Regions from separate parts of the Pseudomonas sp. TWP3-1 genome, predicted to be linked through region 3. Evidence: predicted binding sites of a transcription regulator. Region 3 holds the regulator's gene; each other region holds the start of a gene.
What was found. The regulator sigma-54, encoded in region 3, starts transcription at its own class of promoters, with help from an activator protein. The targets are predictions, from matches to a motif close to ANTGGCATNNANNTTGCTNT.

Region 1 (5,957 bases), on a different contig from region 3:
AAATGGTGGGCATGCAGGCGACTCATCACGCCTTTGTCGCAATACAGCAGGTACTGGCGAGTAGGGTCCAGTTCCTTGAAACGTGCGTTCACTGCATAGAACGGCATCGTCTGTACCTCAATGCCGGCAAGCTCCAGCGGCTCGTCCTCAGCGGCATCCGGATGACGGATGTCGATGACGATCTGACCGGCCAGCGCTTCGCCGACTTCTTCGATTTGCAAATCCTGGCCCAATTCGTCGATCACCCGATCGATCGGCACCAGTCTGGCGTTCTCGAGCGCACGCTCAAGGACTGCCATGTCGAATTCTTTCTCTTCGTGCTCGACCCGATTGCGCTTGGCTGCGGTCTTCGGATTGACCGAAATCACGCCGCAATATTCCGGCATGTGCCGGGCGAAATCGGCGGTGCCGATTTCGTTGGCCGTGTCGATGATGTCCTGCTTGTGCGCGACGATCAGCGGTCGCAGAACAAGCTTGTCGGTCACACAGTCGATCACGGACAGGTTCGGCAGCGTCTGACTGGAAACCTGAGAGATCGCCTCGCCGGTCACCAGCGCACCGATCTGCAATCGGTCGGCGATACTGGAAGCCGCGCGCAACATCATACGCTTCAAAACGACGCCCATATGACCGTTATCGACTTTGCCGAGAATTTCTCCCAGCACTTCTTCGAACGGTACACTGACAAATAACACGCGTTGCGAGCTGCCGTACTTCTTCCAGATGAAATGCGCGACTTCCATAACCCCCAATTCGTGGGCTCGACCGCCCAGATTGAAGAAGCAGAAGTGGCTCATCAGGCCGCGGCGCATGATCTGATACGCGGCAACCGTCGAGTCAAAGCCGCCGGACATCAACACCAGCGTCTGTTCCAGCGCACCGAGCGGGTAGCCGCCGATACCATTGTGCTGGCTGTGGATCACAAACAACCGTTTGTCGCGAATTTCCATCCGGACTTCGATTTGCGGCGCTTTCAGGTCGATTCCAGCGGCACCGCACTCACGGCGCAGCTTGCTGCCGACGTATTTTTCGACATCCATCGAGCTGAAAGTGTGCTTGCCCGCACGTTTGCAGCGCACCGAAAAAATCTTCCCGGCCAGCGCATCGCCGTAGTGCTGTTTGCACTTCTCGGTGATGTCGTCGAAGTCACCCAGCGGGTACTCGTCGATCTGCAAAAAGTGCGCGATGCCCGGCATGCACGTCAGGCGCTCGCCCATCTCTTTCAGGGCCTTGGGGTCGCTGATGCGCGTTTCCAGCTCGAGATTGTCCCACACACCGTTCACCACCACGGCCGGGTCCAGATCGCGGAGCACGGTGCGGATGTTCTTGGCCAACTGGCGGATGAATTTCGTCCGGACAGGTCGGCTTTTGATGGTGATCTCGGGGAAGACTTTTACGATTAATTTCATGAAAACAGCGCGCGCAGGGCCAGCCGAAAAAGGGGGGCGCGGATTATAGCGGAAATTGCTCAAGGTTTAACCAGTTAATGTGCAGAAGGTTTTGCCTGCACCAAAACAGGTCATTTCCGGTAAATGACGCTACATTAGAGGGCGGGTTTTTCTATATTTCGAAGCTTTGCACCTTTATAAGCGTGAATACGGGGCAAAAAACCCATGCTGGGGCACTGGCATGCAATTTGCTCCCTTGTGAGGCAGGTTGCCTTGGCAGAGTATTCGCGCCGGCATCACCACTATTAAGGGCATCCACTACCCGCCCTAATTCACCCGGAGGACACTATGTCGAAGTCGGTTCAACTCATCAAAGATCATGACGTCAAGTGGATTGATCTGCGCTTCACGGACACCAAAGGCACTCAGCACCACGTGACCATGCCGGCTCGCGATGCGCTGGAAGACGACTTCTTCGAAGTCGGCAAGATGTTCGACGGTTCCTCCATCGCTGGCTGGAAAGGCATCGAAGCCTCCGACATGATCCTGCTGCCGGACGACGATTCTGCCGTTCTCGATCCGTTCACCGAAGAGCCGACCCTGATCCTGGTCTGCGACATCATCGAACCTTCGACCATGCAAGGTTACGATCGCGACCCGCGCGCCATCGCCCACCGCGCCGAGGAATACCTGAAGACCACCGGTATCGGTGACACCGTTTTCTGCGGTCCTGAGCCAGAGTTCTTCATCTTCGACGAAGTGAAGTTCAAGTCCGACATCTCCGGTTCGATGTTCAAAATCTTCTCCGAGCAAGGCTCGTGGATGTCCGACCAGGACGTGGAAGGCGGCAACCGCGGCCACCGTCCAGGCGTGAAAGGCGGCTACTTCCCGGTTCCGCCGTTCGACCACGACCACGAAATCCGTACCTCGATGTGCAACGCACTGGAAGAGATGGGTCAAGTCGTTGAAGTTCACCACCACGAGGTGGCAACTGCCGGTCAGAACGAAATCGGTGTCAAGTTCAACACCTTGGTGAAGAAAGCTGACGAAGTTCAGACACTGAAATACGTTGTGCACAACGTTGCCGACGCTTACGGCCGCACCGCTACCTTCATGCCGAAGCCGCTGTACGGCGACAACGGTTCGGGTATGCACGTGCACATGTCCATCTCCAAAGATGGCAAGAACACCTTCGCTGGCGAAGGCTATGCCGGCCTGTCGGAAACCGCTCTGTACTTCATCGGCGGCATCATCAAGCACGGTAAGGCGCTGAACGGCTTCACCAACCCGGCTACCAACTCGTACAAGCGTCTGGTGCCAGGCTTCGAAGCTCCGGTAATGCTTGCCTACTCGGCGCGCAACCGTTCCGCCTCGATCCGTATTCCTTACGTCAACAGCCCTAAAGGCCGTCGTATCGAAGCACGTTTCCCGGATCCGGCTGCCAACCCGTACCTGGCTTTCGCAGCGCTGCTGATGGCTGGCCTCGACGGCATCCAGAACAAAATCCACCCAGGCGATGCTGCCGACAAAAACCTGTACGACCTGCCGCCTGAAGAGGCGAAAGAGATCCCACAAGTTTGCGGCAGCCTGAAAGAAGCTCTGGAAGAGCTGGACAAGGGCCGTGCGTTCCTGACCAAGGGCGGCGTGTTCTCCGACGACTTCATCGATGCTTACATCGCGCTGAAAAGCGAAGAAGAAATCAAGGTCCGCACCTTCGTACACCCACTGGAATATGAGCTGTACTACAGCTGCTGATCAGGTAGCGCCGCGCTACGCGGCGTGACAAAAAAGAGGCCTCCTTCGGGAGGCCTTTTTTGTGCCTGCGCATCCATGGATAATCCGCCGCTCTCGCGCCCCCGCCCGGCGCCTTGACGAAAGGATTCGTATGAAGTGGTTGTGGTTGTTCGCCCTGACGCTCGGCATTGGCTGCTCAACTGTCAGCGCCACCGAGTTTTATGAAAACAAGTCGCTGGCGCATCCGCTGATTCAGGGATTGCAGGAGAGTTCGGCGACGCTGGCGTTCATCAAGGAAGCGGGCGGTGTGAAAGGCTACTACTGCGCTTGCGAAGCTCCGGGAGAACGCCCGCAGTTGCTCGACGACTTCGGCCCGGCGACCATCGAATCGGTTTTTCTGCTGGCACTGGACAGTGAAGCACCAACTCGCTTCGTTCTATTCCGGCAAAAAGCCGCGTACCGGATTTACGCTTACAAATTCGACGTTAATGATCATCTCTATCATCGTGTCACGGCTTTGCAAAAAGGCCTCGACCGCATCACTGCCGGCAAGAAGCAGCTGGACGCTCTGACAGTCAAGAAAGCCCTGAACCAACTCACGCCAGCCAACTACCGCTTCCACTACGCTCCATCGGGTATTGCCGAGTTCGACCAACTCGACCTCAGCGCAGGAACGCTGGTCGGCTACTTCGATCAGCAAACCAGGCCACTCGACATCAACACACCCGGCGCTGACCAGCACTACTTCAAAAAGACCTATCAGGAAAAAGACCGACGCTTTCTCACCGTCACGTTCTGGCGCGGCATCGAATCACCACTCAACGACGGCAACCGTACGCTGTACAACTATCAGGTCAGCCGCATGGCTTGGGAAACCGCGCCCGCGATGTTCAATGGCAGCCCGGAAGGCGAGTCGGTTTCATATAACTACGGAGAGATCGATGGCCGGGGCGCCTACAAAAATGGCCTGCGCGTGGGCGCCTGGTCTTTTGCCAAAGAATATAAATACTCGGGCAGCGGCAACTTTGTCGCGGGCAAACGCCAGGGTGAATGGAGCGAAACCGAGTATTCGAAAACCTTCACCGGACAGTATGTTGATGACGTGCGAGAGGGACGCTGGGCAATCCTCGACGACGGCGACGCTGATAACACCGTGACCGGGTTCCAGACTTACCTGCACGGCGTACTCGACGGCCCGAGTGAAGAAATCACCGGCACTGTCACCGAGCGCGGCAACTATCGCGACGGCAAGCGCGCAGGCCCGTGGCTGACCGAAGCTGGCACCGGCTCTTTCGAAAATGGCCTGAAAAACGGTCCATGGACCCTCAAGACCGACAAAGGCCACAACCAGAACGTGAACTTTGTCGCGGGCAAGAAAGAAGGTGAGCTGCGCGAAACCGATACCAACGGGGTCTTGGTCCTGATTGAGCATCACAAAGCCGATGTATTGTCGGGCACCCAAGAGTTCTACAACCCTGATGGCAAACTTGTGAACTTGCGCAATTACGAAAACGGCAAAAAAGAAGGCCGCGCGCTGGATTACAGCAACGACGGCAGCGCTCTGATCAATGACATTTCCTGGCACAACGATGAGCGCGAAGGCCCGTATCTGACCTTCTTGCGCGACGGCACTCCCGCCGCAGTCGGACGTTTCGAGCTGCGACGCTTTGTCGGCCTGATGAAAAAATACGACGAACAGGAAGTCCTGTACGAAGAGTCGAACTGGTGCCGTTTCGACAAGGATGGTCACCCGACGGTCGACCGCTGTGGAATAACTCGACATTTCACCCATGGAAAACTGTCGTCGGAGACGGACTATCTCTACGGCGATCGGCAAGCCTCAACCGACTACGACTATGAAACCGGGCGCAAGACCAGCGAGACAATCATTGGCGACAACGACCAGATCAGCGACATCAACTATTACGACAACGGGCAGGTCGAATGCCGAAAAAATCGAGTGGGATTCAGTCTGCTGAACATTAATCAGCGACAAGTCAAAACCTATGAGCACGCGGGCTACCTGACTGGCGAGCAACTGTGCTATCACCGTAACGGCGTGGTCAAAAGCCGTGCGTTTTACGACAAAGGTCCGGTCGGGTGCACTGTGCTTTACAACGAAACCGGCCAGCAAACCTACCCTAGTCCTGAGGGCTGTCCGAAACCCGTGATACCGGTCGGAAAGCAGAAACGTATGCTCAATTTCAGCAGTTAAAGGCTGCTCAAAACCGACCGGTTTATGTGATCGGATGTTGAACCGACCGAGTCAACCGTCGCTCGCTGGCCTATGCTGCACCCACTCTCATCGTTCACCGGTCGATTCCATGGGTCGTGGTTTTCTATTCCTGTCGCTGCTGATCGCTCTGCCCGCCGCAGCGCAGATCTACAAATACACCGACGCCAGCGGCAACACGGTGTACAGCGATCATGCACCGGACGGCGTGCAGGCGCAGCCGGTGGAGTTGCCGCCGCTCAATCGCGTCGAGCCGCAGTCGCCGAGCTCTCCGGCGCCGCCAGTCACGGATAACCGCGAACAGCCGCGCAAAACCTACGAGATTCTGGAACTGGGAGGCTTGCCCACCGAAGAAGCCCTGCGCGCCAACAACGGCACCTTTACCGTCACCGTGCTGATCAAGCCGCGCCTGCAACCGCCGCATCAATTGCGCCTGCTTCTGGATGATCAGCCGTACGGCCAACCGAGCAACGTGCCGATCCTGCAACTGGTGAATGTCGACCGTGGCGAGCATCGGCTGGCGGTGCAGGTGATCGACGGTGAAGCGATCATCCAGCAAAGCCCCGCAGCGGTGTTTACCGTGCAGAGAGTGCACAAGCCAT
Region 2 (5,957 bases), on a different contig from region 3:
GCAAACCCGCGCAGGGCTTCGTCAGCTTCGGTCAACCGGGTGAAGCGCAGAAACGGCAGCGCCGACTGGCTCTCATGCTCGGCTTCGCGCAATTCATCGATATCGACCTGACCGCGAGCACCGATGATGATCGCTTCGTGCGGCTCGTCCATGGTCAGTACATGCAGGATGTTGCCGAACGGATCGAGCTGCGCGCGCACCGGGCGCGGCAGGTCGAGTTGCCAGCTCAGCACGTGCTGGCGCTCGCTGTCGTGGGGTGTCAGTCGCAGGTACTGGATGCTCGCCCGCACCTTATCTTCATAGTGATAGGTGGTCTCGTGGCTTATGGAAAGTCTCATGCAGCCTCCAGGTAGGAACTGTGAATGGCGTTGCCCAACTGGCGCACCAGCGGGATGAATTCGGTGAGCCAGGCGTGCAGGCCTTCTTCGAGGATTTCGTTGATGCCGGTGTAGCGCAGGCGTGCGTCCATTTCGGCCGCCAGCCGTTGTGCGGGGCGGCCATTGGCACCCGGTAACTGCGCGAGTATCTGGTCGATTTCTTCGGTGCAGGCGCGCAGCGAACGCGGTACGTCAGCGCGCAACAGCAGCAGCTCGGCGACATGCCGGGCGCCGGGTGCGTCGCGGTAGATCTCGGTGTAGGCCTCAAAGGAAGACAGAGCGCGCAACAACGCACTCCATTGGTAGTAAGCGTGCGCGGTGCCATCGCTGACCGCTTCGGCCTGATCGCCAGCCATTTCATAACGCGCGTCGAGCAAGCGCAGCGTGTTGTCCGCGCGCTCGATAAACGTCCCCAGACGAATGAAGCGAAATGCATCGTTGCGCATGATCGTGCCGTAGGACGCACCGCGAAACAGGTGCGAACGCTCCTTGATCCACTCGCAAAAGCGGCTCATGCCATAACGGCTGAGGCCCTGTTCGGCGATCCCGCGAATCTCCAGCCAGGTGGAGTTGATGTTTTCCCACATGTCAGCGGTGATTCGTCCGCGCACCGCGTGCGCACTGGCCCGCGCCGAGCCCAGGCAGCTGTAAATACTGGCCGGGTTGGCCGCATCCAGCGCGAAGAAATGCAGCAGGCGTTCGGCGTGCAACTCGCCGTGGCGCTCCAGGTAATCGTCGAGAGTGCCGGTGATCAGCAGCGGCATGGCGAGTTCGTGCAGGCCGTCGCCACGGCCGTCCTGCGGCATCAGCGACAGTGAATAACTGATGTCGAGCATCCGCGCGAGGTTTTCCGCCCGCTCCAGGTAACGCGACATCCAATACAGATCCGAGGCAGTTCTACTTAACATGACAGGCTTCCTTCAATCCTCGACCACCCAGGTGTCCTTGGTTCCGCCACCCTGGGAGGAATTCACCACCAGAGAGCCTTCGCGCAGCGCGACCCGGGTCAAACCGCCGGGTACGACCCGGGTTTCGCGGCCGGACAATACGAACGGACGCAAGTCGATATGGCGTGGCGCAATACCGTTTTCGACAAAGGTCGGACAGGTCGACAGTGACAGCGTCGGTTGCGCGATGTACGCGTGAGGCTTGGCTTTGATCCGCTCGCGAAAGGCGTCGATTTCCGCCGTGGTCGAGGCCGGCCCGACCAACATCCCGTAACCACCGGAACCCTGGGTTTCCTTGACGACCAGATCCGGGAGATTGGCCAGCACATGGGAAAGTTCAGACGGGTTGCGGCATTGCCAGGTCGGCACGTTCTTCAGGATCGGTTCTTCGTCGAGATAGAAACGAATCATGTCGGTGACAAACGGATACACCGACTTGTCGTCCGCGACACCAGTGCCAATCGCATTGGCCAGCACCACGTTGCCGGAGCGGTAGGACGACAGCAGCCCCGGCACACCGAGCATCGAATCCGGATTGAACGCCAGCGGATCGAGGAACGCATCGTCGAGCCGGCGGTAAATAACGTCCACGGATTTCGGGCCGTCGGTGGTGCGCATGAAAACCTTGTCGTCACGCACGAACAGATCAGCGCCTTCGACCAGTTCGACGCCCATTTCCCGGGCGAGGAATGCATGCTCGAAAAACGCGCTGTTGAAGCGTCCCGGTGTCAGCACCACCACGCTCGGGTTATCGATCGGGCTGGAGCTTTTCAGAGTGTCGAGCAGCAGGTTCGGGTAGTGATCGATGGGCGCGATGCGTTGCGCGGCGAACAGTTCGGGGAACAGACGCATCATCATCTTGCGGTCTTCAAGCATGTAGCTCACGCCGCTCGGAGTACGCAGATTGTCTTCGAGTACGTAGTAGGTACCATCGCCATCGCGCACCAGATCGACGCCGGAAATGTGCGAGTAGATATCGCGGTGCAGATCCAGCCCTTGCATCGCCAACTGATATTGCTCGTTGGCCAGCACCTGTTCGGCCGGGATGATGCCGGCCTTGATGATGCGCTGCTCGTGATACAGGTCGGCGAGGAACATGTTCAGCGCCTTGACCCGCTGAATACAGCCGCGCTCGACGATCCGCCACTCGCTGGCGGGGATGCTGCGCGGAATCGTATCGAAAGGGATCAGGCGCTCGGTGCCCTGCTCATCGCCGTAGAGCGTGAAGGTAATTCCGGCGCGATGGAACAGCAGATCGGCCTCGCGTCGCCGCTGGGCCAATAGCTCGTCAGGGGTCTCGGCCAACCAACGGGCGAACTCCCGATAATGCGGGCGAACCACGCCGCCGGCATCGTACATCTCATCAAAATAGGTGCGGATCATGCCGTACTCCTTGTCACCCGGACCTACGAGCCTTCGCAAGGCCCGTGCCATCGGCAGAAACGCTTTGATTTCAATCGGTTGGATATTCACGCTGCAACCGCCGCACCATTCCTGTGCGACAAATGCCCCAACTCGTCAGCCCCCGCTTCATTGCGACGCAGTGCAATCGCCTGTCACCAGCATAGTCAGAGTTGATTTCACTGCCCGGCGACTGTTGTTTCAGCGTTTTTCCGCGAGAGATTTCCTGCCGCCGAAAACAAAAACGGCCGACCCAAAGGTCAGCCGTTATTCAGTGTCGATGTTGCGGGATCAATGCAGACGATGCCGATTTCGCACCTCCTGCTTCACGCCCCAGCCTTCGATGATACCGCCAAGCGGTTCAACGACGGCGCCAAGGTACTGCTCGAAATCGCCAATGCCGCCGTAGGTGGCGTACATCACTTTGCTCAATTCCAGACACCATGCGCCGTCATCACGCGCGCTGATCTGTGCATTGATGGACTCACCGCAAAACTGATCGGCGGCTGTACGCGCGCTCTCCTCGTCCGGAAACAGTGCGTAGAACTCGATCGGATGAAACCTGGAGAAATCGAAACCGCCTTCCTTCATTCGGCGCAGCACGCTGCTGCTGATGTCTTCTTGATAGGCTGTGCTCATGAATCGTCCCCCTCACATTTGATGGATAGACTTTCCGTATTCCCTGCAGCGGCCTGACGGCCAAAGTACGACGGCAACAGATTGCCAACGGGACACAAGCATGTAGCTGAGAAGACCAGACCTTAGCGATTCTTCGCTGATCTCGCCTGCAGAGTAGCCCCAAGATAGAGCCGCTGCCAAGGCCTGGTGATTGAAGTGACAAAAAGATTTCAGACGGGAGTAATGCTGCGGATTTCAATGCTGTTCTGGGTCTTGAGACTTTTGACGCCGGCATCGGTGGTGCGGCCTTCCAGATCGTTCAGATCCAGTTCGGCGGCGACAGGCAGGAACCGTTCCTTGATGAGTTTGGCGGCGTGCTCGTGATCCGGGCACTCTTCACACTCGAAGACCTCGTCGACTACTTCACCATGATCATCCACGAAAGTGACTTTCCACTTGGACATCGGAGCCTCCTAGATCAAACCCGCAAATGGGCTTACCTCTATCTCGACTTTTGTCAGGAATGATCGTTCAAAACCTTTACACCGAGTGACGATGAAAAAAACATCATCCAATCCGGGGCGAGGCTTTTGTGGCGAGGGAGCTTGCTCCCGCTGGGCTGCGAAGCGGCCCCCAAAATCTGACGTCCATCGCAGATTTTGTGAGTGCTGCGCACTCAAGCGGGAGCAAGCTCCCTCGCCACAGGAATCCCGGGATTTGTCTAGTCGTTGCTTGGTTTGTTCACCGCTTGCAGCACGTACTGTGGCAAGGCGAAAGCACCGATGTGGATTTCCGGGTTGTAGTAACGGGTGACGATGCCGCTGCCGATGAAGCGCTGTTGCAGGGTTTCACGGCTCAGTTTGCGATAGGCCGGGTTGGTCGAACCCCAGGCAAAAGTCATCGAACCGCCGATGTAGGTCGGCACGGCAGCCTGATAGAAGTGCCAGTCCGGGAACAGGCTGCGCAGGCGCCCAGCAGTGGTTTTGACTTCTTCGATCTGCATGAACGGCGTGCCATTCTGGGTCACGAGAATGCCGCCCTCGTTCAGGCAGCGGTGGCAGGCCTGATAGAAGTTTTCCGAGAACAGCACTTCGCCCGGCCCGATCGGGTCGGTGGAGTCGGAAATGATCACGTCGAATTTTTCGGTGGTGGTCGCAACGAAGCGCATGCCGTCGTCGATTACCAGATTCAGACGTGGATCGTCGTAGGCGCCTTTGGAATGGTTCGGCAGGAACTCTTTGCACATATCTACTACGGTGCCGTCGATCTCGACCATGGTGATGTGCTCGACACCGCCGTGCTTGGTCACTTCGCGCAGCATGCCGCCGTCACCGCCGCCGATGATCAGCACGCGCTTGGCCGCGCCGTGGGCGAGGATTGGCACGTGAGTGAGCATTTCGTGGTAGATGAATTCGTCGGCTTCAGTGGTCTGGATCACGCCGTCCAGCGCCATCACCCGGCCCATGCGCGGGTTCTGGAAAATCACCAGGTGCTGGTGCTCGGTGCGCACTTCGTGCAGCAGTTTTTCCATGCGAAAACGCTGGCCGTAGCCTTCGTAGAGGGTTTCCAGGTATTCGCTGGTCTTGATGTCGCTCATGGTGAAGTGCTCCGATGAATGCGCGGGCGCCAATCGTGGGGACAATTGCCCGGGAAAGGCGCGCATTCTACGTTGCCGAACATGACAGGTCGAACCTCAGTTCATCGGCATGCCGCAATCCCTGTAGGAGCTGCCGCAGGCTGCGATCTTTTGACGTAGATTTTCAAAAGCAAGATCAAAGGATCGCAGCCTTCGGCAGCTCCTACAGGGGGTTGCGGTGTGCTCAGGATCAGCGTCAGATCCGCACATTCCCGCGTGGTCCGGCGATCGCCCAGATAATCAGGCCCAGCACCGGCAGCAGGATGATCAGCAACACCCAGACGATTTTCATGCCTGTCGAGGCGCCGCTTTTCAGCACGTTGATGATGGCCCAGATGTCGAGGGCGAGAATGATCAGGCCGATCAGGCCATTGAACGTGGAACCCATGGTGTCGCTCCGTTGTGAGTGGCAAGCACCTTTAGGATAGACGGGCCTGACGAGGGTTCCGTTTTATTGCGTTCAGACGTGAATTGCGATCTTCAAGGCTTCCAGCGACGGCGCGACGGCGATGCCGACTTCGGCGCACAGTTCCAGCACGCGTGGCACGTCGTTGCCGTGCACCAACACCATTTGCAGCTCGTCGTCGAGCAACTGGCTGAAGTTGACCAGTGTGTAACCGCCGTTTTCCTTGTTCAGGCTGCTCATCTGCACCTGGATACGGTTGAGCGCGGTCAGCGCTTCGGTCTTGGCCAGTTGTTTAGGTTTGATGTTGAACTCGACGCCCGGGCCGAACGACGCGACGATCTGCGCGAACAGATCAACGTAAGTGTCGGCCTGGAACAGCACGGTCTCCGGCAGACTGCCGACCACCACCCACTCGCCCAATGGAATCGGGAAGTCATCGTCGTAATTGATGTCGGGGTTGGCGGTCAGGAAAGCGTCGGCATCGGCATAGGCCTGCGCTGCTTCGTCGGCGACCTTCAGGATCTCGTCCTCGCCCATGCAGCCGGAGCTGATTTTGCTGATGAGTTCGACGA
Region 3 (5,957 bases):
CGCTGCGCCAGAGCAGCAAGACCTACGTCGAACTGCTGAATTTCATCAGCGATCACGGTGAATACCCGCGCACCCAGCGTCTGCTGCACCCGCACACTGGCAATGCGCGTCGACTGTCCGCCTCTCATCAGCATGGAGTCCATTGAAATGGCTTTTACTCTGCCTGCATTGCCTTACGCCTACGACGCACTGGAACCGCACATCGATGCGCAGACCATGGAGATCCACTACACCAAGCATCACCAGACCTACATCAACAACCTCAACGCCGCGGTCGAGGGCACAGAGTACGCCGAATGGCCGGTGGAAAAACTGGTCGCCAGCGTCCAGCAATTGCCAGAGAAACTGCGTGCGGCGGTGATCAACCAGGGCGGCGGTCACGCCAATCATTCGCTGTTCTGGGAAGTCATGGTGCCCAATGGCGGCGGCAAACCGGACGGCGCGCTGGCCAAAGCCATCGATGAACAACTCGGCGGTCTCGACAGTTTCAAAGACGCCTTCACCAAGGCTGCGCTGACGCGTTTCGGCAGTGGCTGGGCGTGGCTCAGCGTGACCCCGGATAACCAACTGGTGGTGGAAAGCAGCGGTAATCAGGACAGCCCGTTGATGAACGGCAACACGCCGATTCTCGGTCTCGACGTTTGGGAGCACGCCTATTACCTGCGTTACCAGAACCGTCGGCCGGAATACATCAACGCGTTCTACAACGTGATCAATTGGCCGCAAGTCGCTGCGCGCTATCAGGCGGCGCTGGTTTAAGTCTTCTATAAAAACAATCCAAGGCTGACTATGGGCACTGAAACACTGGTGAGCGGAAGTGGGCGTATGTTCCGTTACGCAATCGGTTCGCTGTTGCTGTTGGCGGGCATGACCTTGCTGGTCGCTCACGGACTGCAATGGCTGGATCTGGAGCCGAGGCTGTCACGAGCATTGCAGGGCGGGGCGCTCTGCGCGCTGGGCACCGCGCTTGGTGCGGTGCCGGTGCTGGTGATTCGCAATATGCCGCAGGCGCTGGGCGACACACTGCTCGGTTTCGGCGCCGGGGTGATGCTGGCGGCGACGGCGTTTTCGCTGATCGTGCCGGGAATTGCTGCGGCAGAGAGCCTTGGCATGACGCCTTGGGGCGCCAGTGGCCTGATCTGCTTCGGGATCATGCTCGGTGCATTCGGTCTGTATCTGGTTGATCGCAAGGTGTCGGGTGCTTCACCGGAAATGCTCGTTGGCACGCTTGAGCACCCGGTAATTCCACCGCGTATCTGGCTGTTCGTCTTCGCGATCATCGCGCATAACATCCCGGAAGGCATGGCGGTCGGCGTATCAGCCGGCGGCGCAATGCCGGATGCCGATAGCCTGGCGATGGGCATCGCATTGCAGGATGTGCCGGAAGGTTTGGTGATTGCGCTGGTGTTGGCCGGGGCAGGGATGTCGCGGGTCAGGGCGTTTTTGATCGGCGCGGCGTCAGGGCTGGTCGAACCGGTGTTCGCTCTGCTGTGCGCCTGGTTGGTCAGTCTGGCGCAGGTGTTGTTGCCGTTGGGATTGGCGCTGGCGGCCGGGGCGATGTTGCTGGTGGTCACGCACGAAGTCATCCCGGAGTCGCGGCGCAATGGTCACGACAAACTGGCAAGCCTCGGCTTGTTGATCGGCTTCTGCCTGATGATGGTGATGGATACGGCGTTGGGTTGAGCGATCAACCGCCTTCGTCGAAGTAGTTGTTGATCAGATCCACCAGTGCTTGCAGCGCTTCATCTTCCTGATGCCCTTCGGTACTCAGGTAGATTTTCGTGCCTTTGCCGGCAGCGAGCATCATCATCGCCATGATGCTTTTTCCATCCACGGTGGTTTCCGGCGTGCGGCCCACTCTGATGGTGCAATCCGGAAACTGACCGGCCACGCCGACGAACTTCGCCGACGCACGGGCATGCAGGCCCAGTTTGTTGATGATTTCGATTTCCAGAGCAGGCATCGCGATGTGAATCCTTTAGCTGAGGTCGCGGTGGCGAACCTGGACGTTCTTCAGGGTTTTCTGCAGCGCCTGACCCAGACGTTCGGTCAGGTAGACGGAGCGGTGGTGGCCGCCGGTGCAGCCAATGGCAATAGTGACGTAGGCACGATTGCTTGCGGCGAAACGTGGCAGCCATTTGAACAGATAAGCGTAGATGTCCTGGTACATCTCTTCGACGTCCGGCTGTGCCGCCAGATACTCGGCCACCGGTGCGTCGAGACCCGACTGCGCGCGCAGCTCGGGTTTCCAGTACGGGTTGGGCAGGCAGCGTACGTCGAACACCAGATCCGCATCCACCGGCATGCCGCGTTTGAAGCCGAACGACTCGACCAGAAACGCGGTACCCGGCTCAGGCTGGTTCAGCAGGCGCAATTTTATGGTATCGCGTAGCTGGTACAGGTTCAGGTTGGTGGTGTTGACCTTCAGATCGGCCAGGTCGGCGATCGGCCCGAGCAGGGCGGTCTCGTCATCGATGGCTTCGGCCAGCGAGCGGTTGGCGTTGCTCAGCGGGTGGCGGCGACGGGTTTCCGAGAAGCGCTTGAGCAGGGTTTCCTCATCGGCATCCAGATACAACACATCGCACTGGATGTGCCGGCCGCGCACTTCTTCAAGCAGCTCGGGAAAGCGTGAGAGATGGCTCGGCAGATTACGCGCGTCGATGGAAACCGCCACCAGTGGCTGTGCCAACTCGGTGTGAATCAGCGCGCGTTCGGCCAGTTCCGGCAGCAGGCCGGCCGGCAGATTGTCGATGCAGTAGTAGCCGTTGTCCTCAAGGACATTCAGAGCGGTACTTTTACCCGAGCCGGAGCGGCCACTGACGATGATCAAACGCATGATTACTGCCCGTTCTGCTCGTCGAGGACAACCTGATACAAGGCTTGGTTACTGGTGGCGCTACGCAGTTTTTCGCGGACGTCCTTGCGGTCGAGCATGCTGGCAATCTGTCGCAACAGTTCCAGGTGTGCATCGGTGGCAGCTTCGGGGACCAGCAGCACGAACAGCAGGTCAACCGGAGCACCATCGATGGCGTCGAAATCGATCGGAGCTTCCAGGTGTATCAAGGCGCTGATAGGGGATTCGCAGCCCTTGAGGCGGCAATGAGGGATGGCGATGCCGTTGCCAAAACCGGTAGAACCGAGTTTTTCACGGGCAATCAAAGCCTCGAAGACATCTTGCATCTCCAGATCCGGAACTTCCCGGGCGATCAGGTTGGCAATTTGCTCGAGGGCTTTCTTTTTGCTGCCGCCCGGCACGTTCACGAGGGAACGGCCGGGGGTCAGGATACTTTCAAGTCGGATCATGGAATGGGGGGTTATCGACCCGTCGCGCCTTGAAGCAGGCTCTGGGTCTTTTCCTTATGCTTTTTGAGTTGTTTGTCGAGCTTGTCGGTCAATGCGTCGATCGCTGCGTACATATCGGTATGTTCCGCGTTTGCGACGACCTCACTGCCGGGAATATGCAAGGTGGCTTCGATTTTCTGCTTGAGCTTTTCGACACACATCGTGACTTGCACGTTGGTGATCTTGTCGAAATGGCGCTCCAATCGTTGAAGTTTCTCGTTGATGTAGTCGCGCAGAGGTTCGGTCACTTCCAGTTGGTGTCCACTGATGTTGACTTGCATACAGCTTCTCCTTCGTTGCCAGTGCATAAAGCGGCAGGCCGAAAAGCCTGCCACTGGAACGCTGTAACGTGGCTTACATCAACCGCTTGCGTTCGCTCGAAGGCGCGATCCCGAGAGATTCGCGGTACTTGGCGACGGTGCGGCGAGCCACCTGAATGCCTTGTGCCTCCAGTAAACCAGCGATCTTGCTGTCACTCAACGGCTTTTTCTGATTTTCCGCGGCAACCAGTTTTTTGATGATCGCGCGGATCGCCGTGGACGAGCATTCACCGCCTTCGGAGGTGCTGACGTGGCTCGAGAAAAAGTATTTCAGTTCATATATACCGCGCGGGGTATGCATGAATTTCTGCGTGGTCACGCGGGAAATCGTCGATTCGTGCATGCCGACCGCTTCAGCGATGTCATGCAAGACCAGCGGCTTCATCGCTTCGTCGCCGTATTCCAGAAAGCCGCGCTGGTGCTCGACGATCTGCGTGGCGACTTTCATCAGGGTTTCGTTGCGGCTTTGCAGGCTTTTGATGAACCAGCGCGCTTCCTGCAACTGATTGCGCATGAAAGTGTTGTCGGCGCTGGTGTCGGCACGGCGGACGAAACCTGCGTACTGCGCGTTGACCCGCAGGCGCGGCACGGATTCCTGGTTCAGTTCGACCAGCCAGCGCTCGTTGTCCTTGCGCACGATGACGTCCGGCACCACGTACTCGGCTTCGGACGATTCGATTTGCGAACCCGGACGCGGATTGAGGCTTTGCACCAGCTCGATGACCTGGCGCAGCTCGTCTTCCTTGAGCTTCATGCGCCGCATCAGCTGACTGTAATCGCGGCTGCCTAGCAGATCGATGTAGTCGCTGACCAGACGCTTGGCTTCGACCAGCCACGGCGTTTTAGCGGGTAGCTGACGCAGTTGCAGCAGCAGGCATTCGCTGAGGTTGCGTGCGCCGATGCCGGCTGGCTCGAATTGCTGGATGCGGTGCAGCACGGCTTCGATTTCATCCAGCTCGATATCGAGCTCGGGATCGAAGGCGTCGAGAATTTCTTCGAGGGTCTCGTCGAGGTAGCCCTGATTGTTGATGCAGTCGATCAGGGTCACGGCGATCAGGCGATCGGTGTCGGACATCGGCGCGAGGTTCAACTGCCACAGCAGATGGCTTTGCAGGCTTTCACCGACGGAGGTACGCGTGGTGAAGTCCCACTCGTCATCGTCGTTGCTTGGCAGGCTGCTGGCGCTGGTCTGGTAGACGTCTTCCCAGGCAGTATCGACGGGCAATTCGTTGGGGATGCGCTCGTTCCAGTCGCCTTCCTCGAGGTTGTCCACCGTCGGGGCGCTTTCCTGAAAAGAGGGTTCCTGGGTTTCGGTGTTGGGCTTCTGCTCGACGTTGTCGGCGAGGGGATCGGAGTTGTCGAAGTCTTCGCCTTCTTCCTGGCGTTCGAGCATCGGATTGGATTCCAGAGCCTCCTGGATTTCCTGTTGCAGATCCAGGGTCGACAATTGGAGCAGGCGGATGGCCTGTTGCAGCTGCGGTGTCATCGTCAGCTGCTGGCCCATTCTCAAGACTAGCGATGGTTTCATGGCAGGGGCTTAACACCTTATTCGCCGGCGCTATGCGCCATCCACTACAGGGCGCCGGAGCGCCAAACTTAAGCAAATTATATGCCTGAAACTGAAGTGTTTGCCTAGAGCACCGTAACAATTAAACCAAGAAAATCGCAGGGATGCCCAGGCTCGTGCGAGGACACCCCAATGATCACAGGCGGAACTCGTGACCCAGATACACTTCCTTCACCAGATCGTTGGCGAGGATGGTGGCCGAGTCGCCTTCGGCGATCAGTTGACCGTCGTTGACGATGTAGGCAGTTTCGCAGATGTCCAGCGTCTCACGGACGTTGTGGTCGGTGATCAACACACCGATACCCTTGGCCTTGAGGTGATGGATGATCTGCTTGATGTCGCCGACCGAAATCGGGTCAACACCGGCGAACGGTTCGTCGAGCAGGATGAATTTCGGTGCGGTGGCCAGCGCGCGGGCGATTTCGACCCGGCGACGTTCACCACCCGACAGGCTCATGCCGAGGTTGTCGCGGATGTGGCTGATGTGGAATTCCTGCAGCAGGCTTTCCAGCTCTTTGCGACGGCCGGCCTTGTCGAGCTCCTGACGCGTTTCGAGGATGGCCATGATGTTGTCGGCCACCGACAGCTTGCGGAAGATCGACGCTTCTTGCGGCAAATAGCCGATACCGGCCTTCGCACGGCCGTGCATTGGCTGGTGGCTGACGTCCAGATCGTCGATCAGGACGCGGCCCTGATCGGCCTGGACCAGGCCGACGATCATGTAGAAA

Region 1: the regulator sigma-54 is predicted to act here: its motif matches at 1,624-1,643, upstream of glnA (glutamate--ammonia ligase).
Region 2: the regulator sigma-54 is predicted to act here: its motif matches at 2,740-2,759, upstream of ACP7BN_RS24015 (circularly permuted type 2 ATP-grasp protein).

Annotation. Positions count from the first base shown of each region.
Region 1 is NZ_JAFCUQ010000002.1:205,594-211,550, forward strand. It holds gene thiI (tRNA uracil 4-sulfurtransferase ThiI) at 1-1,409, opposite strand, end outside; gene glnA (glutamate--ammonia ligase) at 1,737-3,143, shown strand; gene ACP7BN_RS04105 (hypothetical protein) at 3,274-5,337, shown strand; gene ACP7BN_RS04110 (DUF4124 domain-containing protein) at 5,447-5,957, shown strand, end outside; gene ACP7BN_RS04115 (DUF4124 domain-containing protein) at 5,956-5,957, shown strand, end outside.
Region 2 is NZ_JAFCUQ010000022.1:6,364-12,320, forward strand. It holds gene ACP7BN_RS24005 (transglutaminase family protein) at 1-338, opposite strand, end outside; gene ACP7BN_RS24010 (alpha-E domain-containing protein) at 335-1,285, opposite strand; gene ACP7BN_RS24015 (circularly permuted type 2 ATP-grasp protein) at 1,298-2,707, opposite strand; gene ACP7BN_RS24020 (ribonuclease E inhibitor RraB) at 3,017-3,364, opposite strand; gene ACP7BN_RS24025 (hypothetical protein) at 3,574-3,807, opposite strand; gene speE (polyamine aminopropyltransferase) at 4,065-4,940, opposite strand; gene ACP7BN_RS24035 (PLDc N-terminal domain-containing protein) at 5,176-5,367, opposite strand; gene ACP7BN_RS24040 (hypothetical protein) at 5,440-5,957, opposite strand, start outside.
Region 3 is NZ_JAFCUQ010000003.1:219,864-225,820, reverse strand. It holds gene ACP7BN_RS06340 (hypothetical protein) at 1-146, shown strand, start outside; gene ACP7BN_RS06335 (superoxide dismutase) at 148-759, shown strand; gene ACP7BN_RS06330 (ZIP family metal transporter) at 790-1,683, shown strand; gene ACP7BN_RS06325 (HPr family phosphocarrier protein) at 1,688-1,963, opposite strand; gene rapZ (RNase adapter RapZ) at 1,979-2,836, opposite strand; gene ptsN (PTS IIA-like nitrogen regulatory protein PtsN) at 2,839-3,303, opposite strand; gene hpf (ribosome hibernation-promoting factor, HPF/YfiA family) at 3,315-3,623, opposite strand; gene ACP7BN_RS06305 (RNA polymerase factor sigma-54) at 3,697-5,190, opposite strand; gene lptB (LPS export ABC transporter ATP-binding protein) at 5,366-5,957, opposite strand, start outside.